DNA from 4 places in the Arthrobacter sp. TmT3-37 genome. Region 1 is predicted to be linked to each of the others. Evidence: riboswitches for the same ligand, from Rfam matches in the RefSeq annotation. Region 1 holds a riboswitch; each other region holds the start of a gene.
The links. A riboswitch is a leader RNA that binds a small molecule or an ion and turns the genes downstream of it on or off. The one in region 1 is predicted to bind cyclic di-AMP.
Positions count from the first base shown of each region.

Region 2: another riboswitch for cyclic di-AMP. It lies ahead of ACX80U_RS08775 (C40 family peptidase); the one in region 1 lies ahead of ACX80U_RS18890 (C40 family peptidase).
Region 3: another riboswitch for cyclic di-AMP. It lies ahead of ACX80U_RS02990 (NlpC/P60 family protein); the one in region 1 lies ahead of ACX80U_RS18890 (C40 family peptidase).
Region 4: another riboswitch for cyclic di-AMP. It lies ahead of ACX80U_RS13620 (LysM peptidoglycan-binding domain-containing protein); the one in region 1 lies ahead of ACX80U_RS18890 (C40 family peptidase).

Region 1 is NZ_JBTNDU010000026.1:15,099-19,955, reverse strand. It holds gene ACX80U_RS18900 (DUF2269 domain-containing protein) at 1-198, opposite strand, end outside; gene ACX80U_RS18895 (TetR/AcrR family transcriptional regulator) at 533-1,129, shown strand; gene ACX80U_RS18890 (C40 family peptidase) at 1,279-2,190, opposite strand; cyclic di-AMP (ydaO/yuaA leader) riboswitch at 2,197-2,364, opposite strand; gene ACX80U_RS18885 (metal-sensitive transcriptional regulator) at 2,700-3,020, shown strand; gene ACX80U_RS18880 (heavy-metal-associated domain-containing protein) at 3,109-3,324, shown strand; gene ACX80U_RS18875 (heavy metal translocating P-type ATPase) at 3,589-4,857, shown strand, end outside.
Region 2 is NZ_JBTNDU010000005.1:33,225-38,081, reverse strand. It holds gene ACX80U_RS08785 (alpha/beta fold hydrolase) at 1-644, shown strand, start outside; gene ACX80U_RS08780 (NAD-dependent epimerase/dehydratase family protein) at 641-1,609, shown strand; gene ACX80U_RS08775 (C40 family peptidase) at 1,740-2,606, opposite strand; cyclic di-AMP (ydaO/yuaA leader) riboswitch at 2,609-2,793, opposite strand; gene mutM (bifunctional DNA-formamidopyrimidine glycosylase/DNA-(apurinic or apyrimidinic site) lyase) at 2,926-3,888, opposite strand; gene rnc (ribonuclease III) at 3,889-4,626, opposite strand; gene rpmF (50S ribosomal protein L32) at 4,701-4,857, opposite strand, start outside.
Region 3 is NZ_JBTNDU010000002.1:23,838-28,694, reverse strand. It holds gene ACX80U_RS02995 (NlpC/P60 family protein) at 79-963, opposite strand; gene ACX80U_RS02990 (NlpC/P60 family protein) at 985-1,827, opposite strand; cyclic di-AMP (ydaO/yuaA leader) riboswitch at 1,833-2,002, opposite strand; gene ACX80U_RS02985 (metal-dependent transcriptional regulator) at 2,132-2,830, opposite strand; gene serC (phosphoserine transaminase) at 3,083-4,207, shown strand; gene ACX80U_RS02975 (MFS transporter) at 4,212-4,857, opposite strand, start outside.
Region 4 is NZ_JBTNDU010000011.1:59,280-64,136, forward strand. It holds gene ACX80U_RS13610 (glycoside hydrolase family 6 protein) at 1-974, shown strand, start outside; gene ACX80U_RS13615 (hypothetical protein) at 1,038-1,274, shown strand; cyclic di-AMP (ydaO/yuaA leader) riboswitch at 1,388-1,569, shown strand; gene ACX80U_RS13620 (LysM peptidoglycan-binding domain-containing protein) at 1,573-2,496, shown strand; gene acs (acetate--CoA ligase) at 2,597-4,519, opposite strand; gene ACX80U_RS13630 (ABC transporter permease) at 4,525-4,857, opposite strand, start outside.

The sequences.
Region 1 (4,857 bases):
GAGCGAGGCGATACTCAGGGGCACGAGGGCCAGCCGCCCGATGGTCTCCATCGAGGCGTAGGCGGCGCGCGTCGTCCATTCGTCCTGGGTCGTGGCGGCGGCCATGGCGAGGATGAGGAACGCCGCGACGGCACCAAGCCACCCGACGGACGTGCCCACATGAAGGATGAGGGCCGCCTTGCGCAGGCGCGGGGGCATCACCATCAAGACGAAGGGGCTTGGCTAACACCGGTTGCTGAGTCACCAAGGGCCCCGTGCATCCCGGGGCCGTGCTGGATGCCCAGCGCCTGGGAGATGACCAATGCTGCGGCGATAACCAGGACGATGACGAGAAAAACCTTCACCCAGCGGGGCATCGGCGGGCGAGGCGGACGCCGGTCAGCTTGGGTTCGAGTGTCGACCCGATCGATAGGGGGCCGATCCGATGATTCCGCCATGCATAGTCCTCTCAGCGCAGCAATTAATTGCTCAATACAAACTGTACAGGCGCTGGACAGGTTGTATTAGGTGGAGCGCTTTGTAGGGTGAACACATGGGGAAGTTGTGGAAGGACACCGTGCAGGAACACCGGAGCTCTGTCCGGGAGGCGGTGCTGGATGCGGTGGCACGACTTGTGGGTCAGGGTGGGGTGCCGGCTGTGTCGATGACGAAGGTTGCTGACGTGGCCGGAATCTCCCGGGCGACCCTCTATAAGTACTTCCCGGATGTGGAAGCGTTGCTCGCGGCGTGGCACGAGCGGCAGGTGAATCAGCATCTGGTTCATCTTGATCAGGTGCGCGTTCATGCGGAACGAAGTGGGGACCCGCTTCAGACGCTGACGTCGGTACTTGAGGCGTACGCGGTGATGTTGCAGCAAGCATCCAGGTCGGAGGCGCCCGCGTTCTTGCACCAAGGTCCACATGCTGCCCAGGCGCAGGAGCATCTGCGCGACTTTCTTGAGGCCTTGATTGGAAGCGCCGTAAAAACTGGCGCGCAGGAGGCCGGAGGAGGTATCCGCTCGGACATTGCCCCGCGGGAGCTTGCCCTGTTCAGCCTGCACGCTGTGAATGCGGCCGCAGCCCTGCCCTCTGCCGATGCAGCCCGCAGTCTGGTCGGCGTGATCGTGGACGGCTTGGTACTACGTCCATAGGTACGTCCATAGGTCCGCTTCCGGTGAGCGCTCATAAGGAGCGGACAGCGGCGTGGGGTGTTTTGGGCAGAGAAAAAGCGGCAGGCGCCCCCGTCCAGGGCACCTGCCGCTTCCTCAGTCTATGGAGACGGCGTTCAGGTCAGCGGGTGTTAGCCGTTGACGCGCACGAAGGACGAACCGGCGAGGTCCGACAGGGGGTGCTTGATGGTGAGGTTCGCACCGTTCATGCCGCTGCTGATGACTTCGCCGTTGCCGACGTAGATGCCGATGTGGCCGGGGCGGATGACCAGGTCACCGGGGGCGGGCGTGGAGACGACCGTGCCGTACTGGTAGAACTGTGTCGGGCCGAGGTCCCCTACGTTCAGGCCGATCGAGCGCAGGGCCCGCTCGACGAGGATGGTGCAGTCCTGGATGGAGCCGAGCTGGCCGTAGGCCGAGGCGACCAGGGCCGCACCGACACCGCTTGCCGAGACATCGCCGGCGGGAGCCGACGGCTGGATCGGGGTGATGGCAGCCGAGGCCAGGGAGTAGGTGGGCTGAGCCGCTACAGGAGCAATGGCAGCTGCAGGGGCCGGGGCGGTGTAGGAGGCCTGGGTTGCCGGTGCTGCGGCGGGCACAGCAGCAGGGCTGACGGCGGCCGGGGCCCACGTCGAAGCAGCGGAAGCACCGGAAAGGGTGATCTGCTGGCCCGGGTAGATGACCGAGGCGTAGGACAGGCCGTTCTGCGCCAGGAGCGCGTCGACGCTGATGCCATGCAGGGCGGCGATGCCACCCATGGTGTCACCTGCAACGACGGTGTGGACGCCGGCTGCTGCAGCGGGAGCCGCCGTAACAGGTGCTGCGGTGACGGGAGCCTGAACGGTAGTGCTGGCTGCTTCCTGCGTGTAGGTTCCGGCCTGGGCGGGAGCTCCTACAGCGAAGACGATACCGCCGGTCGCAGCTGCGATGATGGCCGGCTTGCCCAGCGCTACAGCGCCGGTCTTCGCGGAATAGGACAGCCCTTCAAGGGCGATCGAGTGATTGACGGTGGCGCGGTGGCGCGCTGAAGTGATTCGTGACATGCGTCGGTTGCCTCTCCCATGCCTGCGGGGTGAGCTGTCGGGTTCGGATGGGAGTGCACCCGGCCGCTTCATCCCAATGGACGGAAATGAAGCGACTTAACCCCAAGGACCACGCGTAGTGGCCCATACATCTTGGGTCCCCCGTTCCTGCCATACGGATATGAACGGACGTATCCCCGGCAGCGGCAGGACTCGGCATTCTGCCCGGGAGTGTTCCAGCTGGTGCTGTGAACACTCGATGACAATACCCCCCGCTGGTATGAAATGTCACGTTGGGGTAACGAACGCGAGGGAAACGCCGGGCGCGACACGCCGCGCTCCGTGGAAGCGTGGCCAGGGGCAGGCTTTGCGGCAGCCCGCCATGTCAAGGGCGCACCCGCACTCCCGTAGCCTGAGGCACCTTTCCAGAGCGAAACAGGGGATGATGAAGGCGTGAAGAAGATCTCACCTCACCCCTCTTGTTTATATACCCCCAAGGGGTATATATTTTTGTTGTCGAAAGGAACGACGTGACCACCGAAATTGAGGCTCTCGTTCAGCGGGGATACACCGCGGACAAGGACGCCTACCTCCGCAGGCTCAAGCGCATCGAGGGCCAGGTGCGCGGTATCGCCCGCATGGTCGATGAAGACAAATACTGCATCGACATCCTCACCCAGGTCGCGGCTATCAATAAGGCCCTGCACGCGGTGAGCATCGGCTTGCTCGAAGAGCACATTGCGCACTGCGTTGTCGGAGCCGCCCATGAATCCACCCAGTCCGGGGATTCCGCCGCCGTCGACGCGAAGGTCAAGGAAGCGACCGACGCGATCAGCCGACTGCTTCGTTGACGGTCCGCCGGCAGCCCTGCCGGCTCCGGGCAACCCTGCCGGGTGCCAGATCCCATTCCCCCCTTACTGCCGAGAAAGAGAACATCCCATGCAAACGACCATCAACATCACCGGTATGACCTGTGGCCACTGCGTCTCGTCGGTCAAGGAGGAACTCTCCGGCGTGCCCGGGGTCGAGGAGGTCGAGGTGCAGCTCAACGTCGGTGGGGTCTCCACAGCGACGATCACCGCCGACGCGGAGCCCGATCCGACAGTGCTGAGCAAAGCAGTAGAGACCGCCGGTTACACGGTCGTCAACAGCTGACCCTCACCCCACCACAGCCTGCATCCCGAACGGGATCCCCACCGCACCCGTGCAGGGCACAGTCCACCTTAGCGGAGGAGTCGGCACGAGGATCTTCGGGCGCCATTACTGCAATGAACCCCTGGCACCGCCAGGCAAGCGGTAGGACAGGGCCAGCGAAGCAGTACATCCCGACCTCGTCCAGCGGTGCCATCGAGCACCGTGCCTCACCAGAGGCACCTCACCCACAGCACGTCATCGAAGCCACGGCAAGGAACTAGACGCATGAGCACCGACACAGGCGTGGGCACCACCGCCGGACAGATCATCGATCTCGACATCGAGGGCATGACCTGCGCGTCCTGCGTAAGCCGGGTGGAACGTAAGCTCGGGAAAATCGAGGGCGTTCAGGCCTCGGTGAATCTCCCACTCGAGTCCGCGACCGTCACGGTACCCGAGGGCGTGAGCGTCTCCCAGATCATCGACACCGTCAACGCCATCGGCTACAAGGCGACCCTACGCAGCGCCGGCCAACCGGCTCGACCGGCCCCTACCGAAGCCACGGCAACCCGCGTGGCCACCCCTGCAGGTCCTTCGTCTACTGGTGCCGGCGATGACTCTGACGGTGTAGCCGAGCCCGGCCACCGGCTCGGTCCGGGACCGGAGGGGAACGCGCCGTCGGGGCTAGGCGGATTCGCCGAATCACGGGAAACCGTTGACGCCGCCACGTCCGGGGATGACGCGAAAGTCTCAGCCGCGGAGAGAAAAATCAGGTCCCTGAAACGGCGCCTCATCATCGCAGCCGGTTTCACCATCCCGGTAACGATCATCTCGATGCTGCCCGCAACCCAGTTCCCGCACTGGGGGTGGGCTGCCCTTCTCCTTTCCCTGCCCGTGGTCACCTGGGCGGCCTGGCCGTTCCACCGGGCGGCCGCAATCAACGCCCGCCACCTCTCATCCACCATGGACACCCTGGTGTCCATCGGTGTCGCCGCGGCATTCCTGTACTCCACCTGGCAGCTCATCGCTGATCCGATGCTGACCGCCCACACCGGCATGGACATGAGCGCCCACAGCCTCTACTTCGAAGTGGCGGCCGTCGTCACAACCTTCCTGCTGCTGGGCCGGTTCCTGGAAGCCAACGCAAAACAGCGCGCAGGAAACGCGCTCAAAGCACTGCTGAACCTTGGCGCGAAGGAAGCAACCGTCCTGCGCGACGGGGTAGAAGTGAAAGTTCCGACAGCATCCCTGACTCCCGGAGACGTCTTCGTCGTCCGGCCGGGCGAAAAGGTAGCCACCGACGGTTTCGTCATCGAGGGCCGCAGCGCGATCGACACTTCCCTCATCACCGGTGAGTCCGTTCCCACCGAGGTCGGCCCGGATGACACGGTGATCGGCGCGACGATGAACACCAGCGGACGCCTGCTGGTCAAAGCCACCAGGGTCGGCAGCGAGACAACCCTGGCGCAAATGGGACGCCTCGTCAGCGCCGCGCAGAGCGGCAAAGCACCGATCGCCAGGCTCGCTGACCGCATCAGCGCAGTCTTCGTGCCC
Region 2 (4,857 bases), on a different contig from region 1:
CGGCAGAGGCGGGACTGGACGGCGCCGGCAACGGCGTGTGCGTGGGTCTCCCGGTGCACGGCGCACGCGTCGCGGTCAGCCCGCTCGACGGCACGGGTGAGGCAACCGGCGAAGCCACCGGGACTCCCGGGGTGACGGGCGAGATCCTCGTCGACGCTCCGCACGTCAAGGATCGCTACTTCCGCCTCTGGCGCACCCAGGAGGACTCGGCACGGACGCGTCCGTGGCATCGCACCGGTGATGTCGGCCACTTCGACGCCGACGGCCGCCTCTGGGTCGAAGGACGGCTCGGCCACGTCATCACCGCACCGGGAGGGGTGGTGACCCCGGTGGGACTCGAGCAGTCGCTGGAGGCGCTCGACGGCGTCCGTCTCGCAGCTGTCGTCGGCGTCGGCCCCTCCGGCGCGCAGGCTGTGGTGGCGGTCGTCGAGACGACGACGCCGGGTCGTCGCCCCCGGCTCGCTGATGCGTCGCTCGCCGCTGCCGCCCGCGATGCGGCCGGCGTGCGCGGCGTGGACCTCGCTGCGGTCGTCTCGGTCCCCGCACTGCCGGTGGACATCCGGCACAATGCGAAGATCGACCGCGCACGCGTCGCGGCCTGGAGCGGACGGTTCCTCGCCGGCGGGCGGGCCGGCTCCCTGTGACCGTCCTCGTGACGGGCGCCAGCGGCATGCTCGGCCGCGCGGTCGCCGGACAGCTCCTCGCCGACGGCCACGACGTACGGTGCTTCCAGCGCCGCCCGTCGGGTATCGTCGGGGCCGCCGACGTCCTGGGCTCCATCGAGGACGACGCGGCGGTGGCCGCCGCGGTCCGGGGGTGCGACGCCGTGATCCACCTCGCGGCGAAGGTCTCCTTCACCGGCCGCGCCGCCGACTTCGACAGGACCAACGTGGACGGGACCCGGCGCCTGCTCGATGCCGCCCGGCGCGCCGGCATCCCCGACGTCGTCCACGTCTCCTCGCCCTCCGTGGCGCACGACGGCACGTCCCTGGTCGGCGCGTCCGCCGGTCCGGCGGACCCAGGGACCGCACGAGGCGACTACGCCCGGACCAAGGCCGCGGCGGAGGTGCTGGCGCTGGGACGCTCCACGGCGTCGTTCCGCGTCGCCGCGGTGCGCCCGCACATCGTCTGGGGACCCGGTGACACGCAGCTCGTCGAGCGCGTCGTCGACCGGGCCCGGCGGGGACGGCTGCCGCTGCTCGACGGTGGCACCGCACTGATCGACACCACCTACGTGGACAACGCGGCGTCGGCGATCGTCGCCTGCCTCGCCCGTATCGGCGAGGCGCAGGGCCAGGCCTTCGTCGTGACCAACGGCGAGCCGCGGCCCATCGCGGAGCTGCTCGCAGGGATCTGCCGCGCCGCCGGCGTCCGCCCACCGGCATGGTCGGTGCCCGGATCGGTAGCACGGGCGGCGGGGACGGTCATCGAACGCGCCTGGCTGGCGCTCGGCCGCGCCGAGGAGCCGCCCATGACCCGCTTCCTGGCCGAACAGCTGTCCACCGCACACTGGTTCGACCAGCGGCGGACCCGGGCCGTGCTCGACTGGACGCCGGCGGTCAGCATCGACCAGGGGTTCCAGCGCCTCGCGGCGCACTACGGCGGCTGAGGACTCCGGCCCCCGGGCGGGAACGCGCCGCCACCGCCTCTCCCCGGGTACGCGGAAGGGCGGGATGCCCGGCATCCCGCCCTTCCGCGTACCTGTACCTGGGACGACCGGCTGACGCCGGTCGCGATTCCTAGCGGGTGTAGTACCCGTCCACCGACATGGCGTTGACCGAGTGCACCAGCGTGCCCTGCGAGGGGTTCAGGGCGCTGACCATCTGGCCGTTGCCGAGGTAGATACCGACGTGGCTTCCACCGTTCTGGCTCACCAGGTCGCCCGGCTGCGGGTTGCTGGTGGGGGTGAGAGCAGCGAACTGCGACCAGGTGGTGCGCGGCAGGCTGATGCCGTTCTGCGCGTAGACCCACTGCACGAAGCCGGAGCAGTCCCAGCCGCCGAACGAGGTTCCGCCGTACACGTAGCCCGAGCCGATGCCCTGCATGGCCGTGCCGACGATGCCTCCGCCGGCGGGGCTGATCGAGGCGGACTGCGTGCTGAGTCCGGTGGTGTTCCCCGAGAAGACCGCGGGTGCTGCCACGGGTGCGGGTGCCGCCACGGGTGCCGGTGCCGCGATCGCTGCGGGGGCAGCGACGATCGTTGCGGACTGGGCGGAGTACTGCTGGGGAGCGGCAGTGCCGGTGAGCGCGAGGGCCTGGCCCGGGTAGATGACCGAGCTGTAGCCGAGTCCGTTGGCCGTGAACAGGGTGTCGAGGCTGACGCCGTGCGAGGCAGCGATGCTGCCCAGCGTGTCGCCGGCCTGGACGGTGTAGGTGCCCGCCGCGACGGTGGACGCCGCGACCTGCTCGGGTGCGGCCTGCAGGGTGATCTCGCCTGCGGCACTCGCGGGGAGCGCTGCGCCGAACATGATCCCGGATGCTGCGACGACGACGGCGGCGGGCTTGCCGGCCACCGAAGCACTCGCGGAGATCGCGCGGGAGGCGGTGAGAAGGGGGTTGGTGCGCGTGGGGACGGCCCGGTGGCGCGCTGAAGTGCTCTTGGACATAATCATGCCTTTCCCAATGCCTGCGAAGTTAGCTGTCGGGTTCGGATGGGACATCCGGACGTGCTGTTCTCGTTCCAGCGAACATGCGCTGGTCGACGCGCGTCTTTACCCCTAGGACTCAGGACTGAGTCCGCTATCGGTTCCCCCGCCCCTGTCGAATGTGTAGTGCGAACGGTCCGTCCTCATCGACAGGGTTAGGCAGAGTGAGGAGGGGCGCCCCTCCGTTGTGGAGCAGGCGCGGGGTCAACGGTACCCGTTGAGCTTCCGGTTGTCACGTTTGGGTTACGGCGCCGACGGTGCCATAATCCCCCCGCGCCGACTAGGCCCGAGCGTTCCGCGGCCTCGGCTGGCAGTACGGGCAGAGGGACGATGACCTGTTCATGAAGGCTTCGCGCCGGATGAGGGTCGAGCGCCCTTCGGCTGCGCAGCGACGGCAGGGTTGCCCGGCACGGCCGTAGGCTTCGAGGTCGCGGGCGAAGTAGCCCGACGCGCCGTTGACGTTGACGTACAGTGCGTCGAAACTCGTGCCGCCGGCGTCCAGGGCCCGGGTCATGACCGTGGTGACCGCCTCGACGATACGGAGGGTGTCGGGACGGCGCAGAGTGTCCGTGGGGCGCGCGTAGTGGAGTCTCGCCGCCCACAGCGCCTCGTCCGCGTAGATGTTGCCGATCCCCGAGATGAGGCCCTGGTCGAGGAGGGCGCGCTTGAGGCCCGTCCTCCGCTCGCGGAGACGCCGGTGGAAGGATTCGACGGAGAACGCGGGGTCAAGGGGGTCACGCGCGATGTGTGCGGCCTGATGCGGGACGAGGGGCAGGTCCGTGTCTCCGCGACCACCCGGCGCGCCGTCGGCGGTGGGCTCGAGATCGGCGACGAACATGCCCCCGAAGATCCTCTGGTCGACGAAGCGGAGGTCGGCGGGGAGCGGGGCACCCTCGTCGTCGACGGCGGTGGAGAGCCGAAGGCGAACCTTCAGGTGTTTCTCGAGGGGGGCCTCCGGCTCCTCGATGAGCAGCTGGCCGCTCATGCCGAGGTGCGCCATCAGTGCGACGTGCGAGACGTCACGTGGGGCGTCCGGGTCCTGGAGGGTCATCCAGAGGAACTTCCCGCGCCGCACCACGTCCGTGACGCGTGCTCCGGTGACGTTGCCACGGAAGTCCTCGACGCCTGCGACGTGGCGTCGCAGCGACCGCGGGTCCACCACCTCGACGGCCTCGACGGTACGGCCCGTGACCCAGCGCGCCAGCCCACGCCGTACCACCTCGACCTCGGGCAGTTCAGGCACTCAGGGTCCGGGGGGCGCTGCGGGCGCGTCGTGCGGTTCGCCGTCGGGCGTCGTCCCGGCCCCGGGTGCGAGCAGCTTCCAGGAGGCGGCAGCAGCCTCCTGCTCCGCCTCCTTCTTCGAGTGGCCGCACCCGGAGCCGTACTCGACGCCGCCGATCACGAGGCGCGCGGTGAACGTACGGGCGTGGTCGGGACCGGCGCCCACCACCTGGTAGTCGATCAGGCCGAGCCGGCGGGCGGCCGCGGTCTCCTGGATGCGGGTCTTCCAGTCCGTGCCTTCGCCGAGGACAGCGGAGTCGCGCAGGAGCGGCCCGATGAGCCTCATGACCATGGCCCTCGCGATCTCGATCCCGTGGCTCAGGTAGGCGGCACCGATGACGGCCTCCATGGTGTCCGCGAGGATGGATGCCTTGTCCCGGCCGTTGGTGAGCTTCTCGCCCTGTCCGAGCAGCACGTGGCTGCCGAGGTCGAGCGTGCGGGCCACTCCGGCGAGCGCCCTGGTGCTGACGACGGCGGACCGCCGCTTGGCGAGCTCACCCTCGGAGAGGTCGGGGTTGTCCCGGTACAGGGCGTCGGTCACCGAGAGGCCGAGCACCGAGTCGCCCAGGAATTCGAGCCGCTCGTTGGTGGGGATCCCGCCCTTCTCATAGGCGTAGGACCGGTGCGTCAGGGCAAGACGAAGCGTCTCGGTGTTGATATCGACACCAAGACGCTTCGTGAGTTCTTCTGCATTCTTCACAACCGCATCAGCTGATCCAGCATCGAACGGGTGCCCACTGCAGCACCGGGCATGCAGCGGGCCGCACCCCGTTGTCAGACGTCGGCTACCTTGCGGCCCTTGTACTCGAGGAACAGCGGGGTACCGGCTGAATCGGTGACAACCTTGGCCTGGTGGGCGAGGCTGTAGGTGACGCGACCGTTCTCGAGGGTCTTGACCAGCTTGGGGGCGGTTGCCTTCCACTGGGACCGG
Region 3 (4,857 bases), on a different contig from region 1:
GCGTCGGGCTACCGCCGCCCAACGACGGAGGAACCGGCACGTCCGTGCCGGTTCCTCGATCGTGAGTCGCTGGGGTGATCAGCCGCCGACGCGGATGTAGACGCCGCCCGAGCCGAGCTCTGCCGGTGCGATCACCGTGGTGTTGCCGTTGAAGCCGCCGTGGACGGCCTGGCCGCCACCGATGTAGACAGCGATGTGGGCCATGCCCATGCCGCCGTCGGCGTAGTAGATGAGGTCACCCGGGATGGCCTCGCCTGCGCCCACCGTGCGGCCGAGGGAGAGGTAGCCTGCCGGCCAGCCGTGGAAGTTGATGCCCGCGGCGGCGAGCGAGTTGCTGACCAGGCGCGTGCAGTCCTGCATGACGCCGAGCTGGCCCTGGGCCGCGGCGGCGATGGTCGCCGCGACTCCGGAGGAGGCGGCCGGGGCGGGAGCAGGAGCCGGGGCGGGAGCAGGAGCCGGGGCGGGAGCAGCCACGGCGACCGGGGCGGCCTGTGCGACGGGGGCCGCGACGGCCGCGGCGACGGGAGCCGGTGCGACCGGCGCCTCGACGACGACGGGTGCCGGAGCGTCGGCGACGGGTGCCTCGACGACGACGGGTGCCGGAGCCTCGGCGACGGGTGCCTCGACGACCGGGGCGGGCTCGGCGACGGGTGCCTCGACGACGACCGGCTTGGCGGTGACCTTGACCGGGGTCATGTTGAAGGCGACGGCGATCTCGGACGAGGCGACGACGGCCGCGCGGGCCGAGGTGACCGTGACGCTGGACGCTGCGGCGTCACGCTGCGGCTGCAGGTCCGCGGCGTTGGCTGCGACCCCGCTCGTCAGGACGAGGCCGGAGGCCGCGGCGATGACGGCGGCCTGGCGGCCCATGCCGCCGGTGGTGACGGCCTTGGCGAGGGCCGAGAGGCCGGCGGTGTCCTGGGTTTCGCTGCGGTGGCGGGCGATGATGGCGCGTGAAGACATGGTGGTTTCTCCGAAGGGGTTCTAGCGGACGCGGACGAAGCCGGCGCCGGGAAGGTCTGAGAGGTTGTGGAGGCCGGTGTTCATGCCGTTGAGGCCACCGCTGATGACCTGGCCGTTACCGACGTAGATCGCGACGTGGCCCGCCGTGATGACCAGGTCACCCGCAGCGGGGGATCCGACGACGTCGCCGAACTGGAAGAACTGGCCGGGTGCGAGATCGCCGACGGACTTGCCGACGGAGCGCAGGGCGGTCTCGACCATCGCGGTGCAGTCCTGGGCGACGCCGATCTGGCCGTAGGCAGAGGCGACCAGTCCGGCAGCGACACCGGAGGACTGGACAGGCGCGGGTGCCGGTGCGACGACTGGCTCGGCGACGGCGACCGGTGCGGGCGCCACGGCGGCGGGTGCGACGGGAGCGGCCTCGACAGGAGCGGCCGCGGCGGGAGCGGCCTCGACAGCAGCGACCTCGACGGGAGCAGCGGGCGCCACGACCACGGCGGGAGCCTCGACGACGACGGCGGGCTCGGCCTCGACGACGGGAGCCGGCGGCTCGACGACCTCGGGAGCAGGAGTGACCTCGACGGCCACGCGGTCGAAGGAGACCGTCGCGGTGGCCGGCACGGTGACCTCGGCCGACACGACGCGGCTCACGGTCAACGCTGCGGAGGACTGGACTTCACGCTCGGGGGCGGTTGCACCCTGGGCGGGCAGTCCCGCGGTCAGGACCAGGCCCGACGCCGCGACGATGACGGCTGCCTGGCGGCCGACCGATCCGGCATTGGATGCTGCTGCTGTGGACAGGGCCGTCAGCGGACTGACGTCCCGGGGCGCGCGGTGGCGGCCCGGCGAAGAGCTTTTGGACACGTTGGATTGCCTCTCCCAACGCCTGCGAGGTGAGCTGTCGGATTCGGATGGGAGTCACCCGGCCGCTGCGGAAACAGCGACTTAACCCCAAGGATTTCTGGAACAGAAACCCGAAAATTGGTTCCCCCGCCTCTGCCATGCGATGGTGCGGACGGACCTCCGGCAATGGCAGAGCTAGGCGATTTGCAGGAGGGTGCCGGATCTAGAGCGAATTTGGCACAAGATGGAGGCTACCTCAGATATCGCGGTATGTCACGTTACGGTCACGGAATGGTGTGTTATTGATGACGGAGCCGTGCCGGACTCAGGATGCGACGGAGACGAACACGTGCGAGGCGACCTCCGGAGGCAGCTCGAGCGCACCTTCCACCCCGGGGACGCGGACGGAGACGTACCCGCCCACCGACTCCAGGCTGAGGCGTGCACCCGGCCGCAGGCCGCCCTCGTCGAGCTGGGTCAGGAGTTCCGGGTCGACCTGGATCGGCTCGGCCAGGCGCACCAGCGTGACCGGCTTCTCGGTCGAGTAGGTGCCCATGGCGGAGAGCAGGGTGACCACGCCGTCGGTGAAGAGTTCGGACTGGACGCCGCCGATGGCCTCGAGGCCGGGAATGGGATTCCCGTAGGGCGATTCGGAGGGCTTGCCCAGGAGTTCGTAGAGCCTGCGCTCGACGCGTTCGCTCATCACGTGCTCCCAGCGGCAGGCCTCGTCGTGCACGTAGGCCCAGTCGAGCCCGATGACGTCGCTCAGGAGGCGTTCCGCGAGGCGGTGCTTCCTCATGACCCCGGTGGCCCGGTGCCGTCCCAGCTCGGTGAGCTCGAGGTGCCGGTCACCCGAGACGACCACCAGTCCGTCACGCTCCATGCGGCCGATGGTCTGGGAGACCGTGGGTCCCGAGTGGCGCAGCCGTTCGGCGATGCGCGCCCGCAGGGCGACGATGTTCTCTTCCTCGAGTTCAAGGATGGTCCGCAGGTACATCTCGGTGGTGTCGATGAGGTCCGTCATGCGGGTCAGCTCCTTGGTGCGGTGCGGGTGCGCGGCTGGGATGCCTCACGCCGGTGGGGGTCCACGGCCGCCACGACCTGTTCCGCCCCACGCCTCCCAAGGTTAACCCATGGTGCGATTCCCCCGGCAATCGACGGGGACGGCGACGGCGTCCCCGCCGCATCCTCCGCCTGCGGCGTTAACAAATGGAGCGCCACCGGCTCCTCGGGCAGAATGAGGGCGATACCCGCCGCCGAAACAGCTGGAGCACCCATGACCGAACTGCCCCGCATCCCCGAGCACCTCCTGCCGTCGGACGGCCGGTTCGGCGCCGGTCCGTCCAAGGTCCGGAGCGGACAGATCGACGCCCTCGTGTCCGCGGGACGGGTCCTGCTGGGCACGTCCCACCGCCAGGCTCCCGTGCGCGATCTCGTCGGGCGCGTGCGGGACGGTCTGAGCACCTTCTTCGGCGCACCCGAGGGATACGAGGTGGTCCTCGGGGTGGGCGGCTCGACGGCCTTCTGGGATGTCGCCACCTTCGGACTCGTGGAGCACAGGGCGCAGCACCTCTCCTTCGGCGAGTTCGGCTCCAAGTTCGCCTCGGCCACCACCAGGGCGCCGTTCCTCGAGGCATCGGACATCATCACGGCCCCGCCGGGTACGCGCCCCGATCCGGCGGCCGCAGCCGGCGTGGACACCTACGCCTGGCCGCAGAACGAGACGTCGACGGGTGTCGCGGCTCCCGTTCGACGGGTCGAGGGCGCGGACGACGGCGCCCTGGTCCTCGTGGACGCGACCTCCGCGGCCGGCGGCCTCGACGTGGACGTCTCCGAGGCCGATGTCTACTACTTCGCCCCGCAGAAGAACTTCGCCTCCGACGGCGGATTGTGGCTGGGCCTCTTCTCCCCCGCAGCGCTGGAGCGGGCGGCCCGGATCGATGCCGGCGACCGCTGGATCCCCGACTTCCTCAACCTCCAGACGGCGATCGACAACTCGCGCCTGAACCAGACGTACAACACCCCGTCGCTGTCCACCCTGGTCACGCTCGACGCGCAGGTGGAGTGGCTCAACGCCCAGGGCGGGCTGCCCTTCGCCGCCGCCCGCACGGCGGACTCAGCGGGACGCCTGTACTCCTGGGCGGACGCCTCCCCCGTGGCGAGCCCCTACGTGACCCGTCCCGAGGACCGCTCGAACGTCATCGTGACGGTGGACTTCGACGATGCGGTGGATGCCGCGCGGATCGCCGCGATCCTGCGGGCCAACGGGATCGTCGACGTCGAGCCGTACCGCAAGCTCGGGCGCAACCAGCTGCGCGTCGCCACCTTCGTGGCGATCGAGCCCGACGACGTCTCGGCTCTCATCGCCTGCATCGACCACGTGGTCGAGCACCTCCTCTAGCAGGTCAGGTGCTGCCGTCCGCGGCGCCGGCCTCGTGGTCGAGGCGGAGCCGCCGGGGTGCCGAGCGGTCGTACCGCAACCGGACGTCGTGGTACCTCCACGCCCAGAAGATGCCGGCGGCCGCGGCGATGATGCCGGAGGCGGCGGCCACGCCCAGGCTCCACCGCGGACCGAACATGTCGGAGACCCATCCCACCACGGGGGCGCCCAGCGGCGTCCCGCCGAGGAAGATGGCGAAGTAGAGGGCCATGACCCGGCCGCGCATGGCGGGGTCCGTCGTCGTCTGCACGTAGGCGTTGGCGCTGGTCATCAGCGTCAGCGCGAAGAGACCCACCGGCACGAGTGCGAGCCCGAACAGCCAGAGGTTCGGTGCGAGGGCCGCCAGGACGCACGCGATCCCGAAGGCGGCCGACGCGCCGAAGATGAATCGCAGGCGCGGCCGTTCCCTGCGCGCGGACAGGAGCGCGCCCGCGACCGATCCGACCGCCATCACCGAGGACAGCACGCCGAAGACACCGGCATCCTGCCCGAACTCCGTGCGCGCCATCGCGGCGATGAACACGGCGAAGTTCAGCCCGAACGTCCCCACGATGAAGATCGCGAGCATCACCATCATCAGGTCCGGGCGCTGCTGTACGTAGCGGAAGCCC
Region 4 (4,857 bases), on a different contig from region 1:
CGACGCACCGCGCCGCGGGCAAGGGACAGGTCCCCGTACTGGCGGCCTACAACCTGCCCTTCCGCGACTGCTCGCAGTACTCCGCCGGCGGCGCGACCGACGTCGCCGGCTACAAGGCCTGGATCGACGCGCTCGCCGCCGGGATCCAGGACAGGGCGGCGATGGTGATCCTCGAACCGGACGGCCTCGGCATCATCCCCTGGTACCGCGGGCTCGACGGCGCCCTCGAGTGGTGCCAGCCGGCAGAGGCGGACGCCGCGAGCGCTGCAGCGGAACGCTTCGAGATGCTCAACTACGCGGTGGACCGCCTCCAGGCACTGCCCGACACCAAGGTCTACCTCGACGGCACCCACAGCGCCTGGCTCGGTACGGGCGAGATCTCGAGCCGGCTCGTGAAGGCCGGCGTACAGAAGGCCGACGGCTTCTTCCTCAACGTCTCCAACTACGAGCTCACCGAGCGGCAGCTGAAGTTCGGCAGCTGGGTGTCGCAGTGCATCCACTACGCCACCGAGATCGACCCCGGGGCCTACGGATCCTGCGCCAGCCAGTACTACCCGGCCTCGCCGGCCGATTTCTCCACCTGGGGGCTGACGGACGCGTGGTACGCGCAGCACGTCGCCGGTGCTCCGAACGCACCGTCGTCGGACGAGCTCGCACACTTCGTGATCGACACGAGCCGCAACGGACGGGGCCCCTGGGTCCCGTCGGTCGCCTACCCGGATCCCCAGGTCTGGTGCAATCCTCCGGGCCGCGGACTCGGCTACCTCCCGACCTCCGACACGGGCAACGAACTCGCCGACGCCTTCCTCTGGATCAAGGTCCCGGGAGAGTCCGACGGGGAGTGCAGTCGCGGCCTGACGGACAACGGGGGCATGGACCCGGAGTGGGGCCGCGTGGATCCTGCGGCCGGTGCCTGGTTCCCCGAGCAGGCGCTGGACCTGATCGCGAACGCCAGCGCACCCGTGCGGCCGTAGCGGACCGGAGAGCGTGCGCGGTCCGTGGGCCGCGCACGCTCTCCGGACGCCTACGCTGAGGGGATGGACAGCTGGAAATCTGCGGGCCGCCTGCGGGAACGGATGCTCTGGAGCACGCTCTCCTGGGTGGGTCTCGTGCTGACCGTCACCCTGGCCACCAGCATCGCGCTGGGCGCGGGCGGCGCAAGTGCGGTCGAGAGCCGCTGGTTCTACCTGCAGCAGATCGTCCTGCTCGCGTTCAGCGCGGGTGGCACGCTCGCCGCCGGGCGTCGCTGGTGGTCGTTCCGCACCGGCGCGTAGGGTACGCGCCGTTACGGAAATGTGACAAACCGGAGGAGCACTGGGTATCGTCATCGGGTGCCTCCGCCGGAGTGAGGCGCTCCCGGACGGATTGCCGAGCCCTGCCGCCGATCGGGATTCGTTCGCAAACACCGAGGCGGGGACGGGGGAACCACAGTTCCACCGGGCGTGCGGCCCTCCTGCCGGCGTCCTCGGGGTTAAGTCGCAGAATATCGCCGAATACGGCGCTGGCCGCGGCCGGGTGACTCCCATCCGAACCCGACAGCTCACCCCGCAGGCATGGGAGAGGTATTCATCCATGTTCCGAAAGATTTCCCCTGCGCGCCACCGTGCCGCAGTCGACGGCAACCTCGCGATGCAGGGACTGTCGCAGGCAGCCAAGGCGCACGCCACCACCGTCGGCCGCCCCGTCGCCGTCGTCGCCATCACCTCGGGCCTCGCGCTCAGCGCTGTCGGCACCGCGCACGCCGGCTCCTACACCGAGCAGGGTGCGACCGCCCCCGCAGCCGTCGCAGCACCCGCAGCGGCGCCCGCCGCAGCAGTCGCTCCCGCAGCCGATGCAACCCACACCGTCGTCGCCGGTGACACCCTCGGTGGCATCGCAGCGACCTACGGCGCCGACCTGACGGCCGTCCTCGCGGCCAACGGGCTCTCCCTCGCCTCGATCATCTTCCCCGGTGACACCGTGGTGATCCCCGCGAGCGGTGCGGCGCAGGCTCCTGCCCAGGCCGTGTCGGTCCCCGTGGCCGTCGCTCCCGCCGCCGAGGTCCAGCAGGCAGCCGTCGTCGCTCCCGCGGCGGAGGTCCAGCTGGCAGCCGTCGTCGCCCCGACGCCGGCTGTGTCGACCGCGGCCGGCTCGGGCGTGTACCTCGCCTCGGCAGACATCACGCCGGTGGCATCCAGCGGCGTCGCCGGCACCCTCGTGGCGTCCGCCCAGGCGCAGCTGCAGGCCGGCGCGATCCAGGACTGCACCGTACTGGTCGAGAACGCCCTGCGGGCAGCGGGTATCTCCGTGGGAGACCTCGGTCCCTCGCAGTTCTTCCAGTTCGGTTCCACGGTGGCCACCCCTGCTGCCGGCGACATCGTCATCACGGCGGGCCACGTGGCCATCTATGTCGGCGGCGGCCAGGTCATCAGCAGCGGCATGAACGGGTCGAACCTCACCATGCAGCACCCCCTCTCGGACCTGCCGGGAGCATCCTTCGTCCGGGTTGCCGGCTAGCAACCCGACGGACCACACGCGGGAAGCGGCAGGTGCTTGGACGGGGCCCTGCCGCTTCCTTTCTTTAACGCTCGACCGAGGCGCCGACCGACGCGGGGGCTCAGCCCCGCGCCGCCAGGGCTGCCTGGATGCCGGGGATGCAGCCCTCGTTCTGCAGGGACGTCGTATCCCCGAGGGCCGTGCCCTCATGGAGCTGGGTGAGCAGGCGCCGCATGATCTTCCCGGAGCGTGTCTTGGGCACGTCGGGGACGACGACGACGGACGAGGGACGGGCGATGGGTCCGATGGCGCCCGCCACGTGCGAGCGCAGGGCCGCGGTGACGTCGCCGGATGCGTCCGCCCCTGCCGAGAGCACCACGAACGCGGCGATCGCGTGGCCCGTCAGCGGATCCGTCACGGGGCAGACGCCGGCCTCCGTCACCAGGGGGTGGGCCACCAGCGCCGACTCGATCTCGATGGTGGACAGCCGGTGGCCCGACACGTTGATGACGTCGTCCACGCGCCCGAGGATCCAGGTGTCGCCGTCGTCGTCGTACCGCGCGCCGTCGCCCGCCAGGAACCAGCCCTGCGCGGCGAACTTCCGCCAGTAGGAATCGAGGTAGCGCTGGGGATCCCCCCAGACGGTGCGGGCCATGGCCGGGCCGTGGCGATCCACCACGATCAGGCCCTGCACGCCGGGAGGCACCGGTCGGCCCTCGTCGTCGACGATGCGCGTGCTGACCCCGGGAAGGGCGCGAGCGGCGCATCCGGGCTTGAAGTCGGTGTCCCCGGGGCTGGGGGAGAGGACGGTGGCTCCGGTCTCGGATTGCCACCAGGTGTCGACGACGGGCACCTCGTCGCGGCCGAGGTTCCTCCGGAACCAGCGCCACGCCTCGGGATTGACCGCCTCGCCGACGGTGCCCAGCACGCGGATGCTCGAGAGGTCGTAGCCGGCCGGGACGCCGTCGGGGAACCAGCCCATCAGTGACCGGACCAGCGTCGGCGCCGTGTAGTAGCTCGTGACGCCGTAGCGTTCGATGATCTCGAAGTGGCGGCCCGGGTGCGGCGTGTTCGGTGTGCCCTCGAAGAGGACCTGCGTGGCACCGTTGGAGAGCGGCCCGTACAGCTCGTAGGTGTGCGCGGTGACCCAGGCCAGGTCAGCGGTGCACCAGTGGACGTCGCGATCCCGCAGGGCCGGATCGGGGTTGCTGAAGAGGTGCTCGAAGCTCCACGACGCCTGCGTGAGGTAGCCGCCGGACGTATGCACGAGGCCCTTCGGCTTACCCGTGGTCCCCGAGGTGTACATGATGAACAGGGGCGTCTCGGCGTCGAAGGCCTCCGGTTCGTGGTGCGGTGACGCGGTGTCGACGACGTCGTGCCACCAGACGTCCCTGCCTCCGGTCCAGCTGACGTCGGAACCGGTGCGGCGCACCACGAGCACGTGCTCGATGCTGTTCCGACCTGATACCGCGGCGTCGGCGTTGTCCTTCACAGGCACGGCCGTCCCCCGGCGGTACTGGCCGTCGGTGGTGACGAGCAGCTTGGCCCCGGTGTCCTCCACCCGGAAGCGCAGTGCCTCCGCCGAGAACCCGCCGAACACGAGGGAGTGCACGGCGCCGATCCGGGCGCACGCGAGGGTGACCACGACCGTCTCGACGAGGACCGGGAGATAGATCACCACGCGGTCGCCCTTGCCGATCCCGAGGGCCAGCAGTGCGTTCGCGGCCCGTGAGACCTCGTCCTGCAACTGCGCGTAGGTGACAGTGCGGCGGTCACCCGGTTCGCCCTCGAAGTGTAGGGCAGCGCGGTCACCCCGACCGGCCCGCACATGGCGGTCGACGCAGTTGGCGGCGACGTTGAGCGTGCCACCGGAGAACCACTCGAGAACGGGGACGCTGAGCGTCCCGTCCTCCTGCGGGGTCGCCTTCTCGAAGGTGTGCAGGGTGTCCCAGGGGTCCTGCCACTCGAGCCGGGCGGCCTGCTCGGCCCAGAACGCGAGCCGTTCGGCCTCGTCCTGCAGCGCGGCCTGTCCTTTCGGCGTCATCGTCCCTACGCCCACTTGCGCACCGCCCAGCGCTCGGCGATGCCCAGGAGGGCGTCGGTGGTCTTGCCGATCACGGCCAGCAGGATGATGGCGAGGATGATGCGGTCCACGCGGCCGTTCTGCTGCGAGTCCGTCAGCAGGAAGCCGAGTCCCATCGACGACGCGATGAGTTCGGCCGCGACGAGGAACAGCCAGGACTGCGCGAGTGCGAGCCGCAGGCCGGAGAACAGGGCGGGAACGACGGCGGGGAGCTGCACCGTGGTGAGCAGCCGGATGCCGCCCAGCCCGAAGGCCCGCGCTGCCTCGACGAGGTTGCGGTCCACGTGGCGCAACCCGAG